One region of the Pseudomonas sp. LBUM1660 genome, then DNA from elsewhere that is predicted to be linked to it. Evidence: predicted binding sites of a transcription regulator. Region 1 holds the regulator's gene; each other region holds the start of a gene.
The links. The regulator FliA, encoded in region 1, starts transcription of late flagellar genes. The targets are predictions, from matches to a motif close to CTAAAGTTTNNNNNNNNNNNGCCGNTAA.
Positions count from the first base shown of each region.

Region 2: ACA068_RS23250 (flagellar protein MotY) is a predicted target of FliA. The motif match lies at 2,371-2,398, and genes of this name have one in related genera.
Region 3: ACA068_RS00635 (methyl-accepting chemotaxis protein) is a predicted target of FliA. The motif match lies at 3,592-3,619, and genes of this name have one in related genera.

Region 1 is NZ_CP166795.1:1,910,544-1,917,985, forward strand. It holds gene flhA (flagellar biosynthesis protein FlhA) at 1-1,267, shown strand, start outside; gene flhF (flagellar biosynthesis GTPase FlhF) at 1,279-2,613, shown strand; gene fleN (flagellar synthesis regulator FleN) at 2,730-3,560, shown strand; gene fliA (RNA polymerase sigma factor FliA) at 3,557-4,297, shown strand; gene ACA068_RS08985 (chemotaxis response regulator CheY) at 4,465-4,836, shown strand; gene ACA068_RS08990 (protein phosphatase CheZ) at 4,859-5,647, shown strand; gene ACA068_RS08995 (chemotaxis protein CheA) at 5,702-7,442, shown strand, end outside.
Region 2 is NZ_CP166795.1:5,002,120-5,009,561, reverse strand. It holds gene ACA068_RS23265 (peroxiredoxin) at 1-507, shown strand, start outside; gene rnt (ribonuclease T) at 584-1,261, opposite strand; gene pyrC (dihydroorotase) at 1,258-2,304, opposite strand; gene ACA068_RS23250 (flagellar protein MotY) at 2,462-3,370, shown strand; gene ACA068_RS23245 (argininosuccinate synthase) at 3,500-4,717, shown strand; gene ACA068_RS23240 (hypothetical protein) at 4,903-5,469, opposite strand; gene ACA068_RS23235 (response regulator transcription factor) at 6,068-6,694, shown strand; gene ACA068_RS23230 (PA3496 family putative envelope integrity protein) at 6,786-6,965, opposite strand; gene nth (endonuclease III) at 7,073-7,442, opposite strand, start outside.
Region 3 is NZ_CP166795.1:121,261-128,702, reverse strand. It holds gene ACA068_RS00645 (amino acid adenylation domain-containing protein) at 1-978, shown strand, start outside; gene ACA068_RS00640 (SRPBCC family protein) at 1,001-1,468, shown strand; gene ACA068_RS00635 (methyl-accepting chemotaxis protein) at 1,596-3,476, opposite strand; rRNA gene rrf (5S ribosomal RNA) at 3,834-3,949, opposite strand; rRNA gene rrf (5S ribosomal RNA) at 4,057-4,172, opposite strand; rRNA gene ACA068_RS00620 (23S ribosomal RNA) at 4,347-7,238, opposite strand.

The DNA of each region.
Region 1 (7,442 bases):
GCCGAAAGCGTTGGCCGTGGCGGCGGGTTTGATGTCGGTGATGGGCCTGGTGCCCGGCATGCCGCACTTCTCCTTTCTCAGCATGGCGGCCTTGGCTGCTGGCGGCGCATACCTGTTCTGGAAGAAGCAGAACGTGGTCAAGGTACAGGCCCTGCAAGAGGTCAAGCGTCAACAGGAGCTGCTGCCATCGCCAGCCCGCGCAATGGAAACCAAGGAGCTGGGCTGGGACGACGTGACACCGATCGACATGATTGGCCTGGAAGTCGGCTATCGCCTGATTCCGCTGGTGGATCGCAACCAGGGTGGTCAGTTGTTGGCGCGGATCAAGGGTGTGCGCAAGAAGCTGTCCCAGGACCTGGGCTTCCTGATGCCGACTGTGCACATTCGTGACAACCTCGACCTGGCGCCGAGTGCTTACCGCCTGACCCTGATGGGCGTGATCCTGGCAGAAGCCGAGATATACCCGGATCGCGAACTGGCGATCAACCCGGGGCAGGTCTACGGCACGCTCAATGGCATAACCGCCAAAGATCCGGCTTTTGGCCTGGAAGCGGTCTGGATCGAAATCAGCCAGCGTGCCCAGGCACAATCGCTGGGTTACACCGTGGTCGACGCCAGTACGGTCGTGGCGACGCACTTGAACCAGATTCTGTACAAGCACTCCAGCGAACTGATCGGTCACGAAGAAGTCCAGCAACTCATGCAATTGCTGGCCAAAAGCTCGCCGAAGCTGGCCGAGGAGCTGGTGCCGGGCGTGGTCTCGCTGTCGCAGCTGCTCAAAGTGCTTCAAGCGTTGCTGGCCGAACAGGTGCCGGTGCGGGACATTCGCAGCATTGCCGAGGCCATCGCCAACAATGCTGCCAAGAGTCAAGATACTGCCGCTTTGGTGGCCGCGGTGCGCGTCGGCGTATCCCGCGCAATCGTCCAAAGCATTGTAGGGACTGACTCCGAGCTACCAGTTATCACTCTGGAGCCAAGGTTGGAACAAATATTGCTCAATAGTCTTCAGAAGGCAGGACAAGGCTCGGAAGAGGGCGTTCTGCTGGAGCCAAGCATGGCTGAGAAATTGCAACGCTCGTTGATCGATGCGGCGCAGCGTCAGGAAATGCAAGGTCAACCGGTGATTTTGCTGGTGGCCGGTCCGGTTCGCGCGATGCTTTCGCGATTCGGCCGACTGGCAGTCCCGGGTTTGCATGTGTTGGCTTACCAGGAAATTCCTGACAACAAGCAAGTGACCATCGTTGCGACAGTAGGGCCCAACGGCTGAGGTAGTGGTTTATGCAAGTTAAGCGTTTTTTCGCCGCCGATATGCGTCAGGCCATGAAACTGGTTCGTGATGAGCTGGGCGCTGATGCCGCCATTATTGGCAATCGCCGGATCGCCGGTGGTGTCGAGCTGACGGCTGCCCTGGATTACAAATTGTCGGCGCTGGCCCCGCGTGTTCCGAACATGGAACTCGAGGATGAGCTGCGCAAGACCCAGTCGCGGATCGTCACCGCCCAGGCCGAATTGAGCCTGCGTGGCGAAGGCGAAACCGAAGGCGACAAGACCACCAATCGCCAGTTGTTCGCCGGCCTGCCGTTGACCGCCGCCGAGCCGCTGATCGAGCCGACGTATGCCGAACCTCGTCGCTCGGCGCCAGCCCCGGCACCTGCCGCTGGGGGCGTCGATCCACGGGCGTTCGATTCGATGCGTTTCGAACTCAACAGCCTGCGCGAACTGATGGAAGTACAACTCGGCTCCCTGGCCTGGAATCAGCTGCAAGGCAGCCGTCCGGCCCAGGCCAATCTTTGGCGTCGCCTGCAACGCATCGGCCTGTCCGGCCCGTTGTCTCGCGACTTGCTGGCGATGATTGCCGACATTGACGAGCCCCGTCAGGCCTGGCGCATGTTGCTGGCACACCTGGCGCGGATGATTGCCACTCCGGAAGTCGAGCCACTGGAAGAGGGCGGCGTGATTGCCATGGTCGGCCCTGCCGGCATGGGCAAGACCACCACCCTGGCCAAGCTCGCGGCCCGCTACGTGCTCAAATACGGCGCGCAAAACATCGCGCTGGTGAGCATGGACAGCTACCGTATCGGTGCTCAGGAACAATTGAAGACGCTGGGCCGGATTCTCAACGTGTCGGTAACCCATGTCGATCCGGGCCAATCGCTGGTGCAGGCGCTGGATCCGTTGTTGCGCAAACGCGTGGTGCTGATCGATACCGCCGGGCTTCAGGCCAGCGATCCAGCCCTGCGTATGCAGCTCGAAAGCCTGGCCGGACGTGGCATCAAGTCAAAAAATTATTTGGTTTTGGCAACCACCAGCCAGAAACAGGTTCTAACGGCCGCTTATCACAGTTACAAGCGCTGCGGGCTCGCTGGCTGCATCCTGACTAAACTGGATGAAACGGCAAGTCTGGGCGAGGTGTTGAGCCTGGCGATCAGTCATGAATTGCCGGTGGCTTACCTGACCGATGGCCCGCGTATTCCGGATGATTTGCATCTGCCGCGTCGTCATCAGTTGGTCAGTCGCGCCGTAAGCGTGCAAATGCAAGAAGAACCCAGCGAAGAAGCCATGGCTGACATGTTCGCTGATATTTACCACAGCCCGACCAAGCAGGTTGGCTGAGGTACTAATGAACAGTTTTTGTACCTACATCGATGGTCTGCCATGCATTGTTCATTTTATGAGCGCGCAGCCAGTAATGTGGCCTCCGTCTATGCAAGACAAGGTAAAGAAATAACATGGGCAGCATGCATCCCGTACAGGTGATCGCGGTGACCGGCGGCAAAGGTGGCGTCGGGAAGACTAACGTGTCAGTGAACTTGTCCCTGGCTCTAGCTGAACTCGGCCGGCGCGTCATGCTGCTGGACGCCGATCTGGGGCTGGCGAACGTCGACGTCCTGTTGGGGCTGACACCCAAACGTACCCTGGCCGACGTGATCGAAGGCCGCTGTGAGCTGCGCGACGTTCTGTTGCAGGGCCCTGGCGGTATTCGCATCGTTCCGGCCGCGTCCGGCACGCAGAGCATGGTTCATCTGAGCCCGGCCCAGCACGCCGGCCTGATCCAGGCCTTCAGCGATATCGGCGACAACCTCGACGTATTGGTGATCGACACCGCTGCGGGTATTGGTGACTCGGTAGTCAGTTTCGTTCGCGCAGCACAAGAAGTCTTGCTGGTGGTGTGCGACGAGCCGACCTCGATCACCGATGCCTACGCGCTGATCAAACTGCTGAACCGCGATTACGGCATGAACCGCTTCCGCGTCCTGGCCAACATGGCTCAGAGCCCGCAGGAAGGTCGCAACCTGTTCGCCAAGTTGACCAAGGTCACAGATCGCTTCCTCGACGTCGCCCTACAATACGTCGGCGCAGTGCCATACGACGAAAGCGTGCGCAAGGCCGTGCAGAAGCAGCGCGCCGTCTACGAAGCCTTCCCTCGTTCCAAGTGCGCCCTGGCGTTCAAGGCGATCGCGCAGAAGGTCGACACCTGGCCGCTGCCTGCCAACCCGCGTGGGCACCTGGAGTTTTTCGTCGAGCGCCTCGTGCAACAGACCGCAGGACCCGTCCTATGACAGCCAGTGGCTACAACCTCTACAAGAAGTCGGCACGTGACGCGCAGTACGAGCTGATCGAGCGTTACGCGCCACTGGTCAAACGCATTGCTTACCACTTGCTGGCCCGTCTGCCGGCCAGTGTTCAGGTTGAAGACCTGATCCAGGCCGGGATGATCGGCCTGCTTGAAGTGTCGACCAAATATGACGCCAGCAAAGGCGCGAGTTTCGAGACCTACGCGGGCATTCGAATCCGCGGCGCGATGCTCGATGAAGTACGCAAGGGGGACTGGGCGCCACGTTCGGTTCACCGCAATACCCGCATGGTCAGCGACGCAATTCGCTCGATTGAAGCTAAAACCGGTCGTGACGCTAAAGATCATGAGGTTGCGGCCGAACTCCAATTGAGTCTCGACGATTATTACGGGATTTTGAACGACACCCTGGGCAGCCGGTTATTCAGTTTCGACGATCTGTTGCAGGACGGCGAACACGAAGGGCTGCACGAGGATGGCGCGAGTGCACATCTTGAGCCGTCACGCGATCTGGAAGATGAACGCTTCCAGGCCGCGCTGGCGGACGCGATTGCCAATTTGCCGGAGCGTGAGCGACTGGTGTTGGCGCTGTACTACGACGAAGAGCTGAACCTCAAGGAAATCGGTGAGGTCCTGGGGGTCAGCGAATCGCGGGTCAGCCAGTTACATAGCCAGTGCGCGGCCCGTTTGCGGGGGCGTTTGGGGGAGTGGCGAGCGCGCTGAAGGCAGTGTGGGGACACTGCGAACGAGGCCGGTGGAGTGTTGAACTGCACCGGTCGCGATCTGTTGTGCTCCAGACAGTCATCGAGTGGATTGCCGGATTGATTGAAATGGCGCGTCCAGGTGCTGGGCGCGTTTAAGACTGCTTGGAGGTCGAATTGGACAAGAACATGAAAATCCTCATCGTTGATGACTTCTCAACGATGCGGCGGATCATAAAAAACCTGTTGCGTGACCTTGGGTTCACCAACACGGTCGAGGCCGACGATGGCACTACTGCCATTCCGGTTCTCAACAGCGGGAGCATCGACTTTCTGGTAACGGACTGGAACATGCCTGGCATGACCGGTATCGATCTGCTGCGTCACGTGCGCGCCGATGAAAAGCTCAAGCACCTGCCGGTGCTGATGGTGACTGCCGAAGCCAAGCGCGAGCAGATTATCGAAGCGGCCCAGGCCGGTGTTAACGGCTATGTGGTCAAACCCTTCACGGCCCAGGCGTTGAAAGAAAAAATCGAGAAGATTTTCGAACGCATCGGTTGATCCACTGCGCCACGGGGGAGCTATGGAGCATAAAGAATCTTCACTGGGCGATTTTGAATCGACCCTGAAAAAACACGCGGTCGAACTGGTCGAAAGCCTTGAAAAAGGCAGGTTCGGCGACGCTGTGCAACTTATCCATGAGCTCAATCAGACCCGTGACCGCGGCCTGTATCAGGAAGTGGGCAAGCTCACTCGCGAGCTGCATAGCGCGATCGTCAATTTCCAGATTGACCCAAACATGCCGCAAGCCGAGGAAGTGTCGCAGATCACGGACGCCACCGAGCGTCTGGGGTATGTGGTCAAGCTGACCGAGGCCGCCGCCAACCGCACAATGGACTTGGTGGAAAACGCCACGCCGCTGGTCAACCGCCTGAGCGAAGAAGCCCAGGCGTTGAGCACGGATTGGGGGCGGTTCATGCGTCGCGAAGTCGGGGCTGAAGAGTTCCGCGAACTGGCCCGGCGCGTCGACGGTTTCCTGACGCGCAGCAGCGATGACAATCGCACGGTGTCGAGCAACCTCAACGACATTCTGTTGGCCCAGGATTACCAGGACCTCACCGGTCAGGTGATCAAGCGCGTGACCCAATTGGTCACCGAAGTTGAAAGCAACCTGCTCAAGCTCGTGCTCATGGCCAGTCAGGTAGACCGCTTTGCGGGTATCGAACATGACCGTGATGCGATGCTTGCTGAAAAAGATCCGCAAAAACATCTCTCTCAGGGTGAAGGTCCGCAGATTCATGCCGATAAAAGAGAAGACGTTGTGTCCGGTCAGGACGATGTGGACGATTTGTTATCCAGCCTAGGATTTTAGAGTTTTAGCATTTTAGGTTTTTTAGGTTTTTAGACCTGTAGGAGCACCCCCTTAATGAGCTTCGGCGCCGATGAAGAGATCCTTCAGGATTTCCTGGTTGAGGCCGGCGAGATTCTAGAGCAACTGTCCGAACAGCTGGTCGAGCTTGAAAGCCGACCGGATGATGCGGATTTGCTCAATGCAATTTTTCGCGGTTTTCACACTGTAAAAGGGGGCGCCGGCTTCCTCCAGCTCAACGAGCTGGTGGAGTGCTGTCACATCGCCGAGAACGTGTTCGACATCCTGCGCAAGGGTGAACGTCGCGTCGACTCGGAACTGATGGACGTGGTTCTCGAAGCGCTGGACGCAGTGAACAGCATGTTCACCGAAGTTCGCGAACGCAGCCCGATTACGGCTGCCACGCCTGAATTGCTCGCGGCACTGGCCCGTCTGGCCGAGCCGCAAACAGCTGATGAATCTGCACCGGTGGCTGAAGTGGTCGAAGCACCTGCCGCTGAAGAATCGGGCGACATCACTGATAACGAATTTGAACAACTGCTGGACTCGCTGAACGCCGTCAAGGCTCAAGCCGAAGCGCCGGCGGTTGCTCCAGTGGCGGCTGCCGAGTCCGCGGCCAGCGACGAAATTACCGATGCCGAGTTCGAGTCGTTGCTCGATCAACTGCACGGCAAAGGCCAGTTCGCGGTTGATGCGGTGGCAGCGCCCGCTGCACCGGCGGCACCGAAAGCGGCCGGCGACAGCTCTGATATTACCGACGACGAATTCGAAGCACTGCTCGACCAGTTGCACGGCAAGGGCAACTTTGCGGTGGATGCGCTGGAATCGGCCATTGCCGCCGTACCTGCCTCGGCTGCGCCAACCGCTAAAGCGGCCGGCGGTGATCTGATCTCCGATCACGAGTTCGAATCGCTGCTCGACGAATTGCATGGCAAAGGCAAGTTCACCGAAGTCGGCACAGGTGCTGCGGTGGCTGCTCCAGTCGCCAAGGCTGCTGCGCCCAAACCGGTTGCCAAGGCACCCGAGCCGAAAGCCGAAGCGCCGAAACCGGCGGCTGCCGCTGCACCGGCTCCAGCCCGCGCACCGTCCGCGCCGCCACCGGAAAAACCGGCCAGCGAAGCCGAGACCACCGTGCGGGTTGATACCGCGCGTCTCGACGAAATCATGAACATGGTCGGCGAACTGGTATTGGTGCGTAACCGCTTGGTCCGTCTGGGCCTCAACAGCGGCGACGAAGCCATGTCCAAGGCCGTGTCGAACCTCGACGTGGTCACGGCCGACCTGCAAACCGCGGTCATGAAGACCCGGATGCAACCGATCAAGAAAGTCTTCGGGCGCTTCCCGCGTCTGGTTCGCGACCTGGCTCGCCAGCTCAAGAAAGAGATCAACCTGGAGCTGGTCGGCGAAGAAACCGACCTCGACAAGAACCTCGTCGAGGCCCTGGCCGACCCGCTGGTCCACTTGGTGCGCAACTCGGTCGACCACGGCATTGAAGAGCCGGCCGAGCGCGAAGCGATGGGCAAGCCTCGCAGCGGCAAGGTGATCCTGTCCGCTGAACAGGAAGGCGACCACATCCTGCTGTCCATCTCCGATGACGGCAAGGGCATGGACGCTGATGTTCTGCGCGGTATTGCCGTGAAGAAAGGCTTGATGGACAAGGATGCCGCGGATCGCCTCAGCGAGTCCGACTGCTTCAACCTGATCTTCGCGCCGGGTTTCTCGACCAAGACCGAAATTTCCGATGTCTCCGGACGCGGCGTGGGCATGGACGTGGTGAAAACCAAAATCGCCCAGCTCA
Region 2 (7,442 bases), 3.1 Mb from region 1:
ATCAAAGGAAAATACGGCCTGGTGTTCTTCTACCCACTGGACTTCACTTTCGTTTGCCCATCCGAGCTGATCGCTCTGGACAACCGTATGGCTGACTTCAAGGCGCGTAACGTAGAAGTGGTCGCGGTGTCGATCGATTCGCACTTCACCCACAACGCATGGCGCAACACTCCGGTGAACAATGGCGGTATCGGCCAGGTTCGTTACACCATGGCTGCCGACATGAAGCACGAAATCGCCAAGGCCTACGACGTTGAGTCCGAAGGCGGTGTGGCTTTCCGTGGCGCGTTCCTGATCGACGACAAAGGCATTGTCCGTTCGCAGATCATCAACGACCTGCCGCTGGGCCGTAACATGGAAGAGCTGATCCGTCTGGTCGACGCGCTGCAATTCCACGAAGAGCACGGCGAAGTTTGCCCTGCCAACTGGAAAAAAGGCGACAAAGGCATGACCGCTTCGACCGAAGGCGTCGCGGCTTACCTGACCGAGAACGCTGCGGCGCTGTAAGCCCAAGCGTCAGGCATAAAAAAACCGGCCGATGAGGCCGGTTTTTTTATGGGCGGGATAAACCCAGCGACCGGAATCAGTCGTTGAAGTCTTCCCAGCCGCCCATTTGTTTCCAGCGATTGACGATGCCGCAGAACAGCTCGGCCGTCTTCTCGGTGTCGTAGCGCGCCGAGTGAGCCTCTCGACCGTCGAAGTCGATGTCCGCCGCCTGGCAAGCCTTGGCCAGCACGGTTTGACCGTAAGCCAGGCCAGCGAGGGTCGCGGTATCGAAACTGGAGAATGGATGAAACGGGTTACGTTTCATGTCCAGGCGTGCGACAGCAGCGTTAAGGAAACCCAGGTCGAAGCTGCTGTTGTGCCCGACCAGAATCGCCCGTTTGCAGCCGTTGGCTTTCAGGGCCTTGCGGATACCGCGGAAAATATCGGTCAGGGCTGCTTCCTCGCTCACCGCCATGCGCAGCGGGTGATCGAGTTTGATCCCGGTGAACTCCAGCGCGGCCGCTTCAATGTTCGCGCCTTCAAAAGGTTCGACACGGAAGAAATAGGTGTGATCGGGGTACACAAAGCCTTTTTCATCCATGGCGATCGTGGTCGCGGCGATCTCCAGCAGGGCGTCAGTGGCAGAGTTGAAACCACCGGTTTCAACGTCGACAACAACTGGCAGGTACCCACGGAAGCGCTCAGCCATCGGGTGGCGCGAACCACCTCCGCCGCCTTGACCGTCCTGTTCGTCGTCGAAATGGTCTTCACTCACGCGTGTTCCTCCAGCAGGCGCCAGCGCAGTTTTTCACCGGCGCGCAGCGGGATTACGGTCAGCTCGCCAAATGGCAGGCTGGTTGGGGCGGTCCACTCATCGCGGACCAGGGTGATGCGATCGGTGTTCACCGGCAGGCCGTAGAAGCGCGGGCCGTTGAGGCTGGCGAAGGCTTCGAGCTTGTCCAGCGCGTTGCGTTGTTCGAAGGCTTCGGCGTACATCTCGATCGCCGCATAAGCGGTGTAGCAGCCGGCACAGCCGCAAGCCGCTTCTTTGGCGTGCTGGGCGTGAGGTGCCGAGTCGGTGCCGAGGAAGAACTTGTCGCTGCCGCTGGTGGCGGCGTCGAGCAGGGCTTCCTGGTGGGTATTGCGCTTGAGTATCGGCAGGCAATAGAAGTGCGGCCGAATCCCGCTCACCAGCATGTGATTGCGGTTGTACAGCAGGTGATGCGCGGTGATGGTCGCGCCAACGTTGGCCGAAGCCTCATTGACGAACTGCACGGCGTCCGCGGTGGTGATGTGTTCAAACACCACTTTGAGCGTCGGGAAACGCTCGACCACACGACGCATATGCTCATCGATGAAGATTTTTTCGCGGTCGAACACATCGACATCGCCGCGGGTGACTTCACCGTGAATCAACAAGGGCATCCCGACGTCGGCCATGGCCTCGAGTGCAGGGAAGATCTTGTCGATACTGGTGACGCCAGAGTCCGAGTTGGTGGTCGCGCCGGCCGGGTACAGCTTGGCAGCGTGAATGAAGCCGCTGGCCTTGGCCTCGCGAATTTCTTCGGGCTGGGTACGATCGGTCAGGTACAGCACCATCAACGGTTCGAAACGACTGCCGGCCGGGCGTGCAGCGAGAATCCGCTGGCGATAGGCGTCGGCTTCAGCGGCGTTACGCACCGGAGGTACCAGGTTGGGCATGATGATGGCGCGACCAAAGGTGCGCGCGACATCCGCAACGGTATTGGTCAACACAGCACCATCGCGAAGATGAATATGCCAGTCGTCGGGACGCAGCAGGGTCAGGCGGTCGGACATGAGGGGATTCCAGGCGGGTCAAACTCTGGGGAATGCTACCGGAAAAGACTCTCTCAGGCACTCGCTATCAAGTTTTGCAGGAAGCTTCCGATATCCAACAGGTATGCCGGAAATATGTGTGTCGGTCTTTTTGTTGTAGAAGCCAGTGGAGCCTCCCGTGCGCCAGCGTTATTTAGCCTTGCTCAGTGTGTTTGCCAGCCTCCCTGCGATGGCGCTCACTTTCCAGACACGTCTGGAGAGCATCGAGTGGACGGTCGAAGGTGACAAGTTCGAATGCCGCCTGACTCAACCGATCACCGATTTCGGTTCGGGTGAATTCGTGCGCCGCGCCGGCGAGCAGGCGACGTTTCGTCTCAAAGCCTACAACGCGATGATCGGCGGCGGTTCAGCGACCCTGCTGGCGGCCGCTGCGCCGTGGCAACCGGGACGTGGCGACATCAACCTGGGTTCGGTGAGAATCGGCAGCGGCAACGTGTTGTTCAACAGTTCGCAAGTTCAGGCCGGACGCCTGATCAGCGGGTTGATGGACGGCCGCAGTCCGGTCATCCGGCATTCCTCTGGCGATGGCCGCGTCTCTGAAGTGCGCCTGTTGCCGGTCAAGTTCAGTAAGGCCTTCAACGACTATCAGGGCTGCGTGGCGAAACTGCTGCCGAAGAATTTCGAGCAGGTCAAACAGTCCGAGATCGGCTTCCCGGGTGAAGGCTTCGATCTCGATCCGCAAGCCAAGGCGCAGTTGCAGGTGATGCTGGAGTTCATGAAGGCGGATCCGACGGTCAATCACATCGAACTCGACGGACACTCCGACAACAGCGGCAATCGCCTGACCAACCGCGAGCTGTCACGCCGTCGGGCGTTGGCGGTAATGGACTATTTCAAAGCCAATGGCATTCAGGAATCGCAGGTCACCCTGCGTTTCCACGGTGAGCGCTACCCTGTGGCGCCGAACACCAACGCGACCAACCGCGCGAAGAATCGTCGGGTCGCCGTGCGCCTGGAGCGGGTGGCCCCGACCGAGAAAGTCGCGCCTCAAACCACGACGCCGGGAAGCTCTTCGGCGACCTCCTGAGTTCGCTGAATTCGTCGCTCGCTCGACAGAATCTGTCGCTTCGTCGTCATAAGCTGTCGCGCCTCTGTAAATTATTCCGTATGACCGGTAGACTTCACGGCTTTCCGTAGAACCCCGTGGAGTGATGGCATGGCGGACGTAAACAAGGTCGTTCTGGCGTATTCCGGCGGCCTGGACACTTCGGTGATCCTCAAGTGGCTGCAGGATACTTATAACTGTGAAGTGGTGACCTTTACCGCTGACCTGGGTCAGGGCGAAGAGGTCGAACCTGCACGCGCCAAGGCTCAGGCCATGGGCGTGAAAGAGATCTACATCGACGATTTGCGCGAAGAATTCGTGCGCGATTTCGTTTTCCCGATGTTCCGCGCCAACACCGTTTACGAAGGCGAGTACCTGCTGGGTACTTCCATCGCTCGTCCGTTGATCGCCAAACGCCTGATCGAAATCGCCAACGAAACCGGCGCTGACGCCATTTCCCACGGCGCCACCGGCAAGGGTAACGACCAGGTTCGTTTCGAACTGGGCGCCTACGCCTTGAAGCCCGGGGTGAAAGTGATCGCTCCGTGGCGCGAATGGGACCTGCTCTCCCGTGAAAAGCTGATGGATTATGCTGAAAAGCACAACATCCCGATCGAGCGCCATGGCAAGAAAAAATCTCCGTACTCGATGGATGCCAACCTGCTGCACATCTCCTATGAAGGCGGCGTGCTGGAAGACACCTGGACCGAGCACGAAGAAGACATGTGGAAATGGACCGTCTCTCCGGAGAACGCTCCTGACAAGGCACAGTACCTGGAACTGACCTACCGCAACGGCGACATCGTGGCACTGGACGGCGTCGAAATGACCCCGGCCACCGTGCTGGCGACCCTGAACCGTATCGGTGGCGAACACGGTATCGGCCGTCTCGACATCGTCGAGAACCGTTACGTGGGCATGAAGTCCCGTGGCTGCTACGAAACCCCTGGCGGCACCATCATGCTGCGCGCGCACCGTGCGATCGAATCGATCACCCTGGACCGCGAAGTGGCTCACCTCAAAGACGAGCTGATGCCTAAATACGCCAGCCTGATCTACACCGGTTACTGGTGGAGCCCTGAGCGTCTGATGTTGCAACAGATGATCGATGCGTCCCAGGCACACGTGAACGGTGTTGTGCGCCTGAAGCTGTACAAGGGCAATGTGATCGTCACCGGTCGCAAGTCCGACGAATCGTTGTTCGATGCCAACATCGCGACCTTCGAAGAAGACGGCGGCGCCTACAACCAGGCCGACGCGGCGGGCTTTATCAAGCTCAACGCCTTGCGCATGCGCATTGCTGCGAACAAAGGCCGGAAGCTTTTCTGAGACCTTTGAAGCTGCAACGACGGTAATGGAAATGTGGCCTTGTCGGTGACAAGGCCACAATTCTGAAAAGAGGGATTTATCCTGCCGGGTATCATGTTTCAACATTCTTGTTGTTGTTACAAATAAGCTTTCGTCTGCTTTTGCTCTCCGATTGTCCTTCGAGAGCTTTCTTCTGCTATCGGTACTCAAGCCATAGTCGTCATGCCATGTGAGCTCAGATTGTAAGCAACCCAGAACGTCGTGCTGCTGCGTTTCCTGGTCTGTTTCGAATGCTTGAGTGCGCCTTCCTTCAACAATGCTTCTGAATCAGTACACGTGAGAAACACGATCACGCGCGCAGGATTTTCCTGTGGTTGCTGGGCCTTTTCCATCAAGGTGTTGAAGTCCATTTTGTTGCTCATCCATCGTGCATCGACGATGTGCAGATCCTTTAGCAACACCGTTGCGCGTAAGTGGTGCTCCAAATGCTCGGGTGTATTGACTTGCGAGTGATCGACATCGGCCATGGCCTTGATGAAATGCTTGCCTTTCTCAAAATCAGAGGGCGCGTAAAGCGATCGATAGTTGAAGTTGAGTGTGACGAAGAATAGAAAGAGCAAGTAAAAGGGGAAGCTGATAAGAAACCAGATGTAGATCTCTCGTTCCTTATTGTCGAGAAAGGGAAGAGAAATAGCCGCTGAAGTTTCAGACAGTGTTGCGAATATCGCAATGATTGTCATGGGGTTGGAGATTCTTGTTTTGAGTTTGCTCATGTTGTTTGCTCATGAAAGATTGTCTGTTCTCGATCGATTTATGGAGAGGTTTCGGGTTTTGGTAAATCGCTGTAGTCGGGAAGATAGTCTGCTGTTTTGGTGGCGTCCTTTTAGTTGGTTAATTAATGGGTGTCATAGTAGCTGTATTGTTTTAGCTTCGGGTATTTTTGTTGTTCTTGTTTTAATAAGTTTAAGGTTAAATGCTGTTTCTGAAGTGTTGCTTGATGTAAGGCCTGTTGTAATGGGTTTAGTGGGTAAGTCTGGATTTTAACGAACAGGTGTGAATGTTGGCTTGACAATATCGGTTACTTTTTAAGCGTAGCTCAATCGCCAGCGTTTGTCGGACCCTTCGGCCAGCCGCTGGTTTCTTTGATTTCCTGATGTAAATCGATACAAAAACAGTTTTAAAAGCACCGCGCTGACGGGGCGGTAAAATTTAAGACACACAGTATTCGTGTGATTTTTGTAAGACATGTCCTGCTTGTTTGTAGGGAATGTCTCTCGCTGCGGGTGGCCGAGGGGGCCGGCATGCCATGGATGAAACGACTAGGCTATTGTGCGGGCTCTAAAAATTCGAACAGCGGAATTGGACTTGCCCATGAATAAAGTGCTGATCGTGGATGATCACCCCGTCATTCGTCTTGCGGTACGTATGCTGATGGAGCGCCATGGCTACGAAGTCATTGCAGAAACAGATAACGGTGTGGATGCGTTACAACTTGCCCGCGAACTTATGCCGGATATTGTCATTCTGGATATTGGAATACCGAAGCTGGACGGGTTGGAAGTCATTGCGCGTCTGACATCAACGGCGATGCCTCTTAAAGTGCTGATATTGACCTCTCAGGCCCCTGGACATTTTTCCATGCGTTGCATGCAATCGGGGGCCGCCGGGTATGTCTGCAAACAACAGGATCTCACTGAGTTGCTCAGTGCGATAAAAGCCGTACTCTCGGGCTACAGCTACTTTCCGAATCAAGCGCTGCACACCGTTCGCTCCAGTCTCGGGAATGCCAGTGAAGCCGATATGGTGGATCGTCTGTCCGGGCGCGAAATGATGGTGTTGCAACAGTTGGCTCGAGGAAAGACAAACAAGGAGATTGCCGATGGAATGTTTCTCAGCAATAAAACGGTCAGTACTTACAAGACACGCCTGTTGTTGAAACTCAATGCTCGCTCTTTGGTTGATCTGATCGAACTCGCTCAACGTAATGGACTGGTATGAACCCACTGGCGATTGACGAGGCGCGATGAAAGGGCGTTCATCAGGGATCGGCACTCAGTAAAAAGCCTCCGTTTCGGGAGGCTTTTAGGTGTCAAAGGTCAAAATCGTAATCGGCCAATTGCTTTTGCAGTCGGCGCTCCTCCAGCAGATTGTCGATGGTGCGGCGTTTGCTCAGGTTGGTCTTTGCCACTTCAACCACCGGTTCAGCTTCATCGGCCTCAACGGGTGTGAAGTCGTCTTCTACGTCCAATTGCTCTTTGCCAGTGCTCATAAAGTTAACTCCAGGCTAAGACTGCCTTTGGCGCTCCTTATATCGACAAACTCCCGGCGGGTAAAAAAGATTTTTTCAATCGATGGATCAATAAATCTAATAGCGCCTCAATCGTCCGAGGTCTTTTGCTTGTATTCGCACAGGTCTTCGATCCGGCAGCTCCCGCAACGAGGCTTGCGGGCGAGGCAAACGTAGCGTCCATGAAGGATCAGCCAATGGTGTGAATCGAGCAGGTATTGCTTGGGGACAAACTTCATCAGCTTCATCTCCACCTCGACCACGTTTTTGCCCGGTGCAATGCCTGTGCGGTTGCTGACCCGGAAAATGTGGGTGTCCACGGCCATGGTCAGTTGCCGGAAGGCGGTATTGAGCACCACGTTGGCGGTCTTGCGGCCGACGCCGGGCAGCGCTTCCAGTTCCTCTCGGGTTTGCGGAACCTCGCCGTCATGGCGCTCCACCAGCAAACGACAGGTTTCG
Region 3 (7,442 bases), 1.8 Mb from region 1:
GATGGTGGCGGGCAATCGGCGGCTGAGCGCTTCGCTCACGCGTTGCGGGAAAACCGTCTGGAGCACCTGGACCTGAGTCGGGTAAAGGTTTACGCGGCAGACATCACTCGCCCGTCATTGGGGCTCGATGCGGACGTTTACGAGCGCCTCGATCGAGAGTTCGGCGCGCTGGTGCACAACGCTGCCAACGTCAATCACGTGCTCGATTACGAGTCGCTGGCGCGGGACAACGTCGAGCCGATTTTCGAATGCCTTCGGCTGTGCGAGGGGCGCAGCAAGAAAATCTTCAACTTCGTCTCCACGCTCTCGGCGTCCAGCACGATTGCCGACGATGGCCGGGTGCTGGAATTACCCGCAGCGCAGACGCCGCCGATCTACATCAAGAACGGCTACAACCTGTCCAAGTGGGTCGGCGAACGAATCCTCGAACGAGCGCGAGAACTTGGGGTGAGGGTCAATCTTTATCGCCCCGGCAATATCAGCTTCAACAGCCTGACCGGCGTCTGTCAGCCGCACAAAAATCGCTTGATGCTGATGCTCAAAGGCTCGATCCAGCTCGGCCAGGTGCCGGAGTTCGCGTTGAACTTTGATCTGATGCCGGTGGACTTTCTCGCTCGCTTCATCGGCTTCCATGCCAGCCGTTATTCGCCTGAAAAAGCGGTGTTCAACCTGCACAACCCCGAGCCCCTGAGTTGGGACGATTACGTCGCGTCATTCCGTGAGGCCGGCCGGGAATTCTCCATGGTCAGCGTCGCCGACTGGCAACAGCAACTGGGCCGGGTCGACAGCGACAACGCGTTGTTCGGCGTACTCGGCTTCTACCTCAACGGCTTCGAGGAAGACATCGGCGACATCTCGATGATCGGCCACGACAACGCCCAGGCCGGCGTGCGGCAGATGGGCGCGCACTACCCGGAAAAATCCCCGGCACTGCTGCGTCGCGGCTGCGACTACCTCAAAGAAATCAATTTCATCTGATTCATTCAACCGGAGCAAAACCATGAAAACGCTGCAACCCGATACCCTGATCAAAAACCCTCAAGGCTGCCACGTCGTGTCTTCGGTGGAAGTGCCGGCGGATGCCTCTCAGGTCTGGGCGGTGGTCGGCAACTTTGCCGGCTTCGATCAATTCATTCCGGCGCTGTCGCACATCGAGATGACAGGCGAAGGCGTGTCGTCGCTGCGCAAGAAATTCTTCAAGGACGGTAACCTGGTGGTCGAGCAACTCAACTCGCGGGATGACCAGGCGCTGAACATGACGTGGACCACGATTTACAACACGTTGGGCGTGGCCAATTTGTGGGCGGCGATGAGTGTTGAACCGCTAGGCGCGGGAAAGTCGCGGGCGACCTGGATCATCATTGCCGAACCGGCACAGGGAGGCGTTGAGGCGTTGCCGGGGTTCAAGGAATTTGTGCAGGGGTTTGCGGATGATGCGATGGGGAATGTGTTAAAGCTGTTTGTGTAGGGCTTTGGTTCAGCGGTGATTGTTATACCGCTTTCGCGGGCAAGCCTCGCTCCTACAGGGTTTTCGATGCCCTTGTAGGAGCGAGGCTTGCCCGCGAAGAACGATAACGCAGCAGAACTGACCCGAATCAGATCTTGAAGCTGTCCACCAACTGCTTCAACCGATTCGCCTGCAACGACAACGCATCACAATCCTTCAACGTTTCATTGAGGTTGGCCACGCTCTGCTGGTTCAGCAAGTTGATCTGGTTGACGTCGACGTTAAGGGTTTCCACTACCGCCGTCTGCTCTTCGGTCGCCGCCGCCACCGACTGGTTCATGCCGTCGATTTCGCCGATGCGCTGGGTCACGCTGACCAAGCGCAGGCCCGCCTGATTGGCTACTTCAACACTCTCTTCGCTGGAGACCTGACTGGCATTCATGGTCGTCACCGCTTCGCGAGAACCGATCTGCAGCGAGGTGATCATCTTGTGGATCTCTTCCGCCGACTCCTGCGTGCGATGCGCCAGGTTGCGCACTTCGTCCGCCACGACCGCAAAACCACGACCGGCTTCACCGGCACGCGCCGCTTCGATGGCGGCGTTGAGCGCGAGCAAGTTGGTCTGCTGGGAGATGCCTTTGATCACATCCAGAATGTGCCCGATGTTGTCAGTACTCGCATTCAGGGTTTCGATCTGGGTGCAGGACAGGCTGATTTTCTGCGACAACTCGGTCATGGCCAGGATGGTTTTCTCCACGACCTGACGACCATCATCCGCCTGCTCGCTCGCACCGCTTGCATGCTGCGAAGCATCGGCAGCATTGCGGGCGATTTCCTGGGTGGCGGCACCCAATTGGTTGATGGCGGCAGCCACGCTGTTGGTGCGCGCGCTTTGCTCGTCGGAGCCGACGATTGAGGCGTTGGACGATGCCATCACCCGTTGCGACAAATCGTGGACTTGACGGGTCGCCGAGGACACTTCGGAAATCGACGCGTGAATCCGCTCCACGAACTGGTTGAACGAACCGCCCAACTCGCCGAACTCGTCTTTGCTTTCCACGGCCAGACGACGGGTCAGGTCGCCTTCGCCCTGGGCGATGTCCTGCATCGCGCGGCCCATGGTGGTCAGCGGACGCATCAGCACGTTGATCAGCAGGCTCAACAGCACCGCAATAACGCTGACGGCGATAAACATGGCGATCAGCGCCGAGGTACGGAATTGGCTCAGTGGTGCGTAGGCCTTGTCCTTATCGATCGACAGACCGATGTACCACTCGGCATTTGGCAAACCGCTCACCGGGGTGAACGAGAGGATGCGGTCCTGCTTGTTCAGGGTGACGTCCTGATTGCCCTTCTCGATGCGTACGCCAGAGTTTGGATAAATGTCCTTCAGGTTTTTCATCACCTGGTCTTTGTCCGGGCTGACGATCACCTGACCGTCGGCACTGACCAGGAACGCGTGGCCGATGCCACCGAAGTCCACCGAGTTGATGATCTTCACCAGGGTCTCCAGGCTCAGATCACCGCCAACCACGCCGAGCAATTCGCCGTTCTTTTTCACCGGCATGGCGATCGTCACCACCAACCCACCGACGGCGGCCATGTACGGCGGCGTCAGCATAGTCTTGTCGGCAGCCACTGCTTGTTTGTACCAAGGGCGCTGACGCGGATCGTAACCGTCCGGCATCCTCGCGTCAGGACGTTGGGTGAACACGCCATTGGCCTGGCCAACGTAGGTGAACTGAAAGTTCGAGGTGAAGGCCGGTTGATCCACCAGGCCTGGAAGGTCCGCATTGGCGCCTTGATGAGCGACGTTCTGTGCGAGGTTTTCCAGCACCAACACGCGGCCGCTCATCCAGTTCTGCACGCTGCTGGCGGTCAAATCGCCGGCTTGCTGGACGGAGGATTCGAGGTTTTGCCGGATGGTGTTTCGCTGCAGATAGTCGTTGTACAAAGTGAACAACGCAAAAGCCAGCACCACGACGCCAGAGGCGGCCAGAAGGATTTTATGGCTGAATTTGAGATTCATTTCATGGGACTTCTTATGCAAAAAGTGGGGATGCGTTCCAGGTGCAACATTCCATGTAACAGCGCAGGCGGCATTCTTCGGCCGCTCTACTTTGGTGCACGCATGTCTCACCAGTCTGTCGGCACCAGTCGGAGAAATCTTAGGGGTTTGTACGAAATGATCGATATTCCCGCCGGACGGCGTGCTAGCGCGGTTGGCGGTCGATGTACTTCTTGAATACTTGGGAATACTTGGGAATGCTGGGGAAGGACGTGACGCAGATGTGGCATGTCACGCCGGGGACAATGGCCCGAAGTTTATGGAGCTAAAACGACAAAACCCCTGTCTGCGTTAGCAGACAGGGGTTTCGGAATTCAATCTTGACGATGACCTACTCTCACATGGGGAAACCCCACACTACCATCGGTGATGCATCGTTTCACTGCTGAGTTCGGGATGGGATCAGGTGGTTCCAATGCTCTATGGTCGTCAAGAAATTCTGTAACCAGCCCGTTAAAGTCGTAACGTGCCAGAAAAATTGGTGACTTCTACTAAAACAAAACCCCTACCTGCATACGCAGATAGGGGTTTCGGAATTTAATCTTGACGATGACCTACTCTCACATGGGGAAACCCCACACTACCATCGGCGATGCATCGTTTCACTGCTGAGTTCGGGATGGGATCAGGTGGTTCCAATGCTCTATGGTCGTCAAGAAATTCGGTAGCCAGGTCGTTCTCCTTACGGATTACGCTCCAGCGAATGGGTATGTGATAGATTTCGGTGTTTTGTGAGTCCTTTCGAACTTTCGGTTCGTTTCGTCTTCACACACCGCAATCTGGTGCTCTTTTGCTTTTCAGCTCAAAGCTTGCAAATTGCTTGGGTGTTATATGGTCAAGCCTCACGGGCAATTAGTATTGGTTAGCTCAACGCCTCACAGCGCTTACACACCCAACCTATCAACGTCGTAGTCTTCGACGGCCCTTCAGGGGACTCAAGGTCCCAGTGAGATCTCATCTTGAGGCTAGTTTCCCGCTTAGATGCTTTCAGCGGTTATCTATTCCGAACATAGCTACCCGGCAATGCCACTGGCGTGACAACCGGAACACCAGAGGTTCGTCCACTCCGGTCCTCTCGTACTAGGAGCAGCCCCTCTCAAATCTCAAACGTCCACGGCAGATAGGGACCGAACTGTCTCACGACGTTCTAAACCCAGCTCGCGTACCACTTTAAATGGCGAACAGCCATACCCTTGGGACCGGCTTCAGCCCCAGGATGTGATGAGCCGACATCGAGGTGCCAAACACCGCCGTCGATATGAACTCTTGGGCGGTATCAGCCTGTTATCCCCGGAGTACCTTTTATCCGTTGAGCGATGGCCCTTCCATACAGAACCACCGGATCACTAAGACCTACTTTCGTACCTGCTCGACGTGTCTGTCTCGCAGTCAAGCGCGCTTTTGCCTTTATACTCTACGACCGATTTCCGACCGGTCTGAGCGCACCTTCGTACTCCTCCGTTACTCTTTAGGAGGAGACCGCCCCAGTCAAACTACCCACCATACACTGTCCTCGATCCGGATAACGGACCTGAGTTAGAACCTCAAAGTTGCCAGGGTGGTATTTCAAGGTTGGCTCCACGCGAACTGGCGTCCACGCTTCAAAGCCTCCCACCTATCCTACACAAGCAAATTCAAAGTCCAGTGCAAAGCTATAGTAAAGGTTCACGGGGTCTTTCCGTCTAGCCGCGGATACACTGCATCTTCACAGCGATTTCAATTTCACTGAGTCTCGGGTGGAGACAGCGCCGCCATCGTTACGCCATTCGTGCAGGTCGGAACTTACCCGACAAGGAATTTCGCTACCTTAGGACCGTTATAGTTACGGCCGCCGTTTACCGGGGCTTCGATCAAGAGCTTCGCGTTAGCTAACCCCATCAATTAACCTTCCGGCACCGGGCAGGCGTCACACCCTATACGTCCACTTTCGTGTTTGCAGAGTGCTGTGTTTTTAATAAACAGTCGCAGCGGCCTGGTATCTTCGACCGGCATGAGCTTACGGAGCAAGTCCTTCACCCTCACCGGCGCACCTTCTCCCGAAGTTACGGTGCCATTTTGCCTAGTTCCTTCACCCGAGTTCTCTCAAGCGCCTTGGTATTCTCTACCCAACCACCTGTGTCGGTTTGGGGTACGGTTCCTGGTTACCTGAAGCTTAGAAGCTTTTCTTGGAAGCATGGCATCAACCACTTCGTGTTCTAAAAGAACACTCGTCATCAGCTCTCGGCCTTAGAATCCCGGATTTACCTAAGATTCCAGCCTACCACCTTAAACTTGGACAACCAACGCCAAGCTGGCCTAGCCTTCTCCGTCCCTCCATCGCAATAACCAGAAGTACAGGAATATTAACCTGTTTTCCATCGACTACGCTTTTCAGCCTCGCCTTAGGGACCGACTAACCCTGCGTCGATTAACGTTGCGCAGGAAACCTTGGTCTTTCGGCGTGGGTGTTTTTCACACCCATTGTCGTTACTCATGTCAGCATTCGCACTTCTGATACCTCCAGCAAGCTTCTCAACTCACCTTCACAGGCTTACAGAACGCTCCTCTACCGCATCACCTAAGTGATACCCGTAGCTTCGGTGTATGGTTTGAGCCCCGTTACATCTTCCGCGCAGGCCGACTCGACTAGTGAGCTATTACGCTTTCTTTAAAGGGTGGCTGCTTCTAAGCCAACCTCCTAGCTGTCTAAGCCTTCCCACATCGTTTCCCACTTAACCATAACTTTGGGACCTTAGCTGACGGTCTGGGTTGTTTCCCTTTTCACGACGGACGTTAGCACCCGCCGTGTGTCTCCCATGCTCGGCACTTGTAGGTATTCGGAGTTTGCATCGGTTTGGTAAGTCGGGATGACCCCCTAGCCGAAACAGTGCTCTACCCCCTACAGTGATACATGAGGCGCTACCTAAATAGCTTTCGAGGAGAACCAGCTATCTCCGAGCTTGATTAGCCTTTCACTCCGATCCACAGGTCATCCGCTAACTTTTCAACGGTAGTCGGTTCGGTCCTCCAGTTAGTGTTACCCAACCTTCAACCTGCCCATGGATAGATCGCCCGGTTTCGGGTCTATTCCCAGCGACTAGACGCCCTATTAAGACTCGCTTTCGCTACGCCTCCCCTATTCGGTTAAGCTCGCCACTGAAAATAAGTCGCTGACCCATTATACAAAAGGTACGCAGTCACCCAACAAAGTGGGCTCCCACTGCTTGTACGCATACGGTTTCAGGATCTATTTCACTCCCCTCTCCGGGGTTCTTTTCGCCTTTCCCTCACGGTACTAGTTCACTATCGGTCAGTCAGTAGTATTTAGCCTTGGAGGATGGTCCCCCCATATTCAGACAAAGTTTCTCGTGCTCCGTCCTACTCGATTTCATGACTAAGAGATTTTCGCGTACAGGGCTATCACCCACTATGGCCGCACTTTCCAGAGCGTTCCGCTAATCTCAAAGCCACTTAAGGGCTAGTCCCCGTTCGCTCGCCACTACTAAGGGAATCTCGGTTGATTTCTTTTCCTCAGGGTACTTAGATGTTTCAGTTCCCCTGGTTCGCCTCTTAAGCCTATGTATTCAGCTTAAGATAACCATCTTATGATGGCTGGGTTCCCCCATTCAGACATCTCCGGATCAAAGTCTGTTTGCCGACTCCCCGAAGCTTTTCGCAGGCTACCACGTCTTTCATCGCCTCTGACTGCCAAGGCATCCACCGTATGCGCTTCTTCACTTGACCATATAACCCCAAGCAATCTGGTTATACTGTGAAGACGACATTCGCCGAAAATTCGATAATACTCAGTTAAGAGTAACTCACAAATTTTACCTTAGCCTGATCCGTTACCAGTGAAAGTAACGTTCAGTCTATCTTTCTATCACATACCCAAATTTTTAAAGAACGATCTAGCCAAAGACTAGAAATCAACATTCACCATCATCA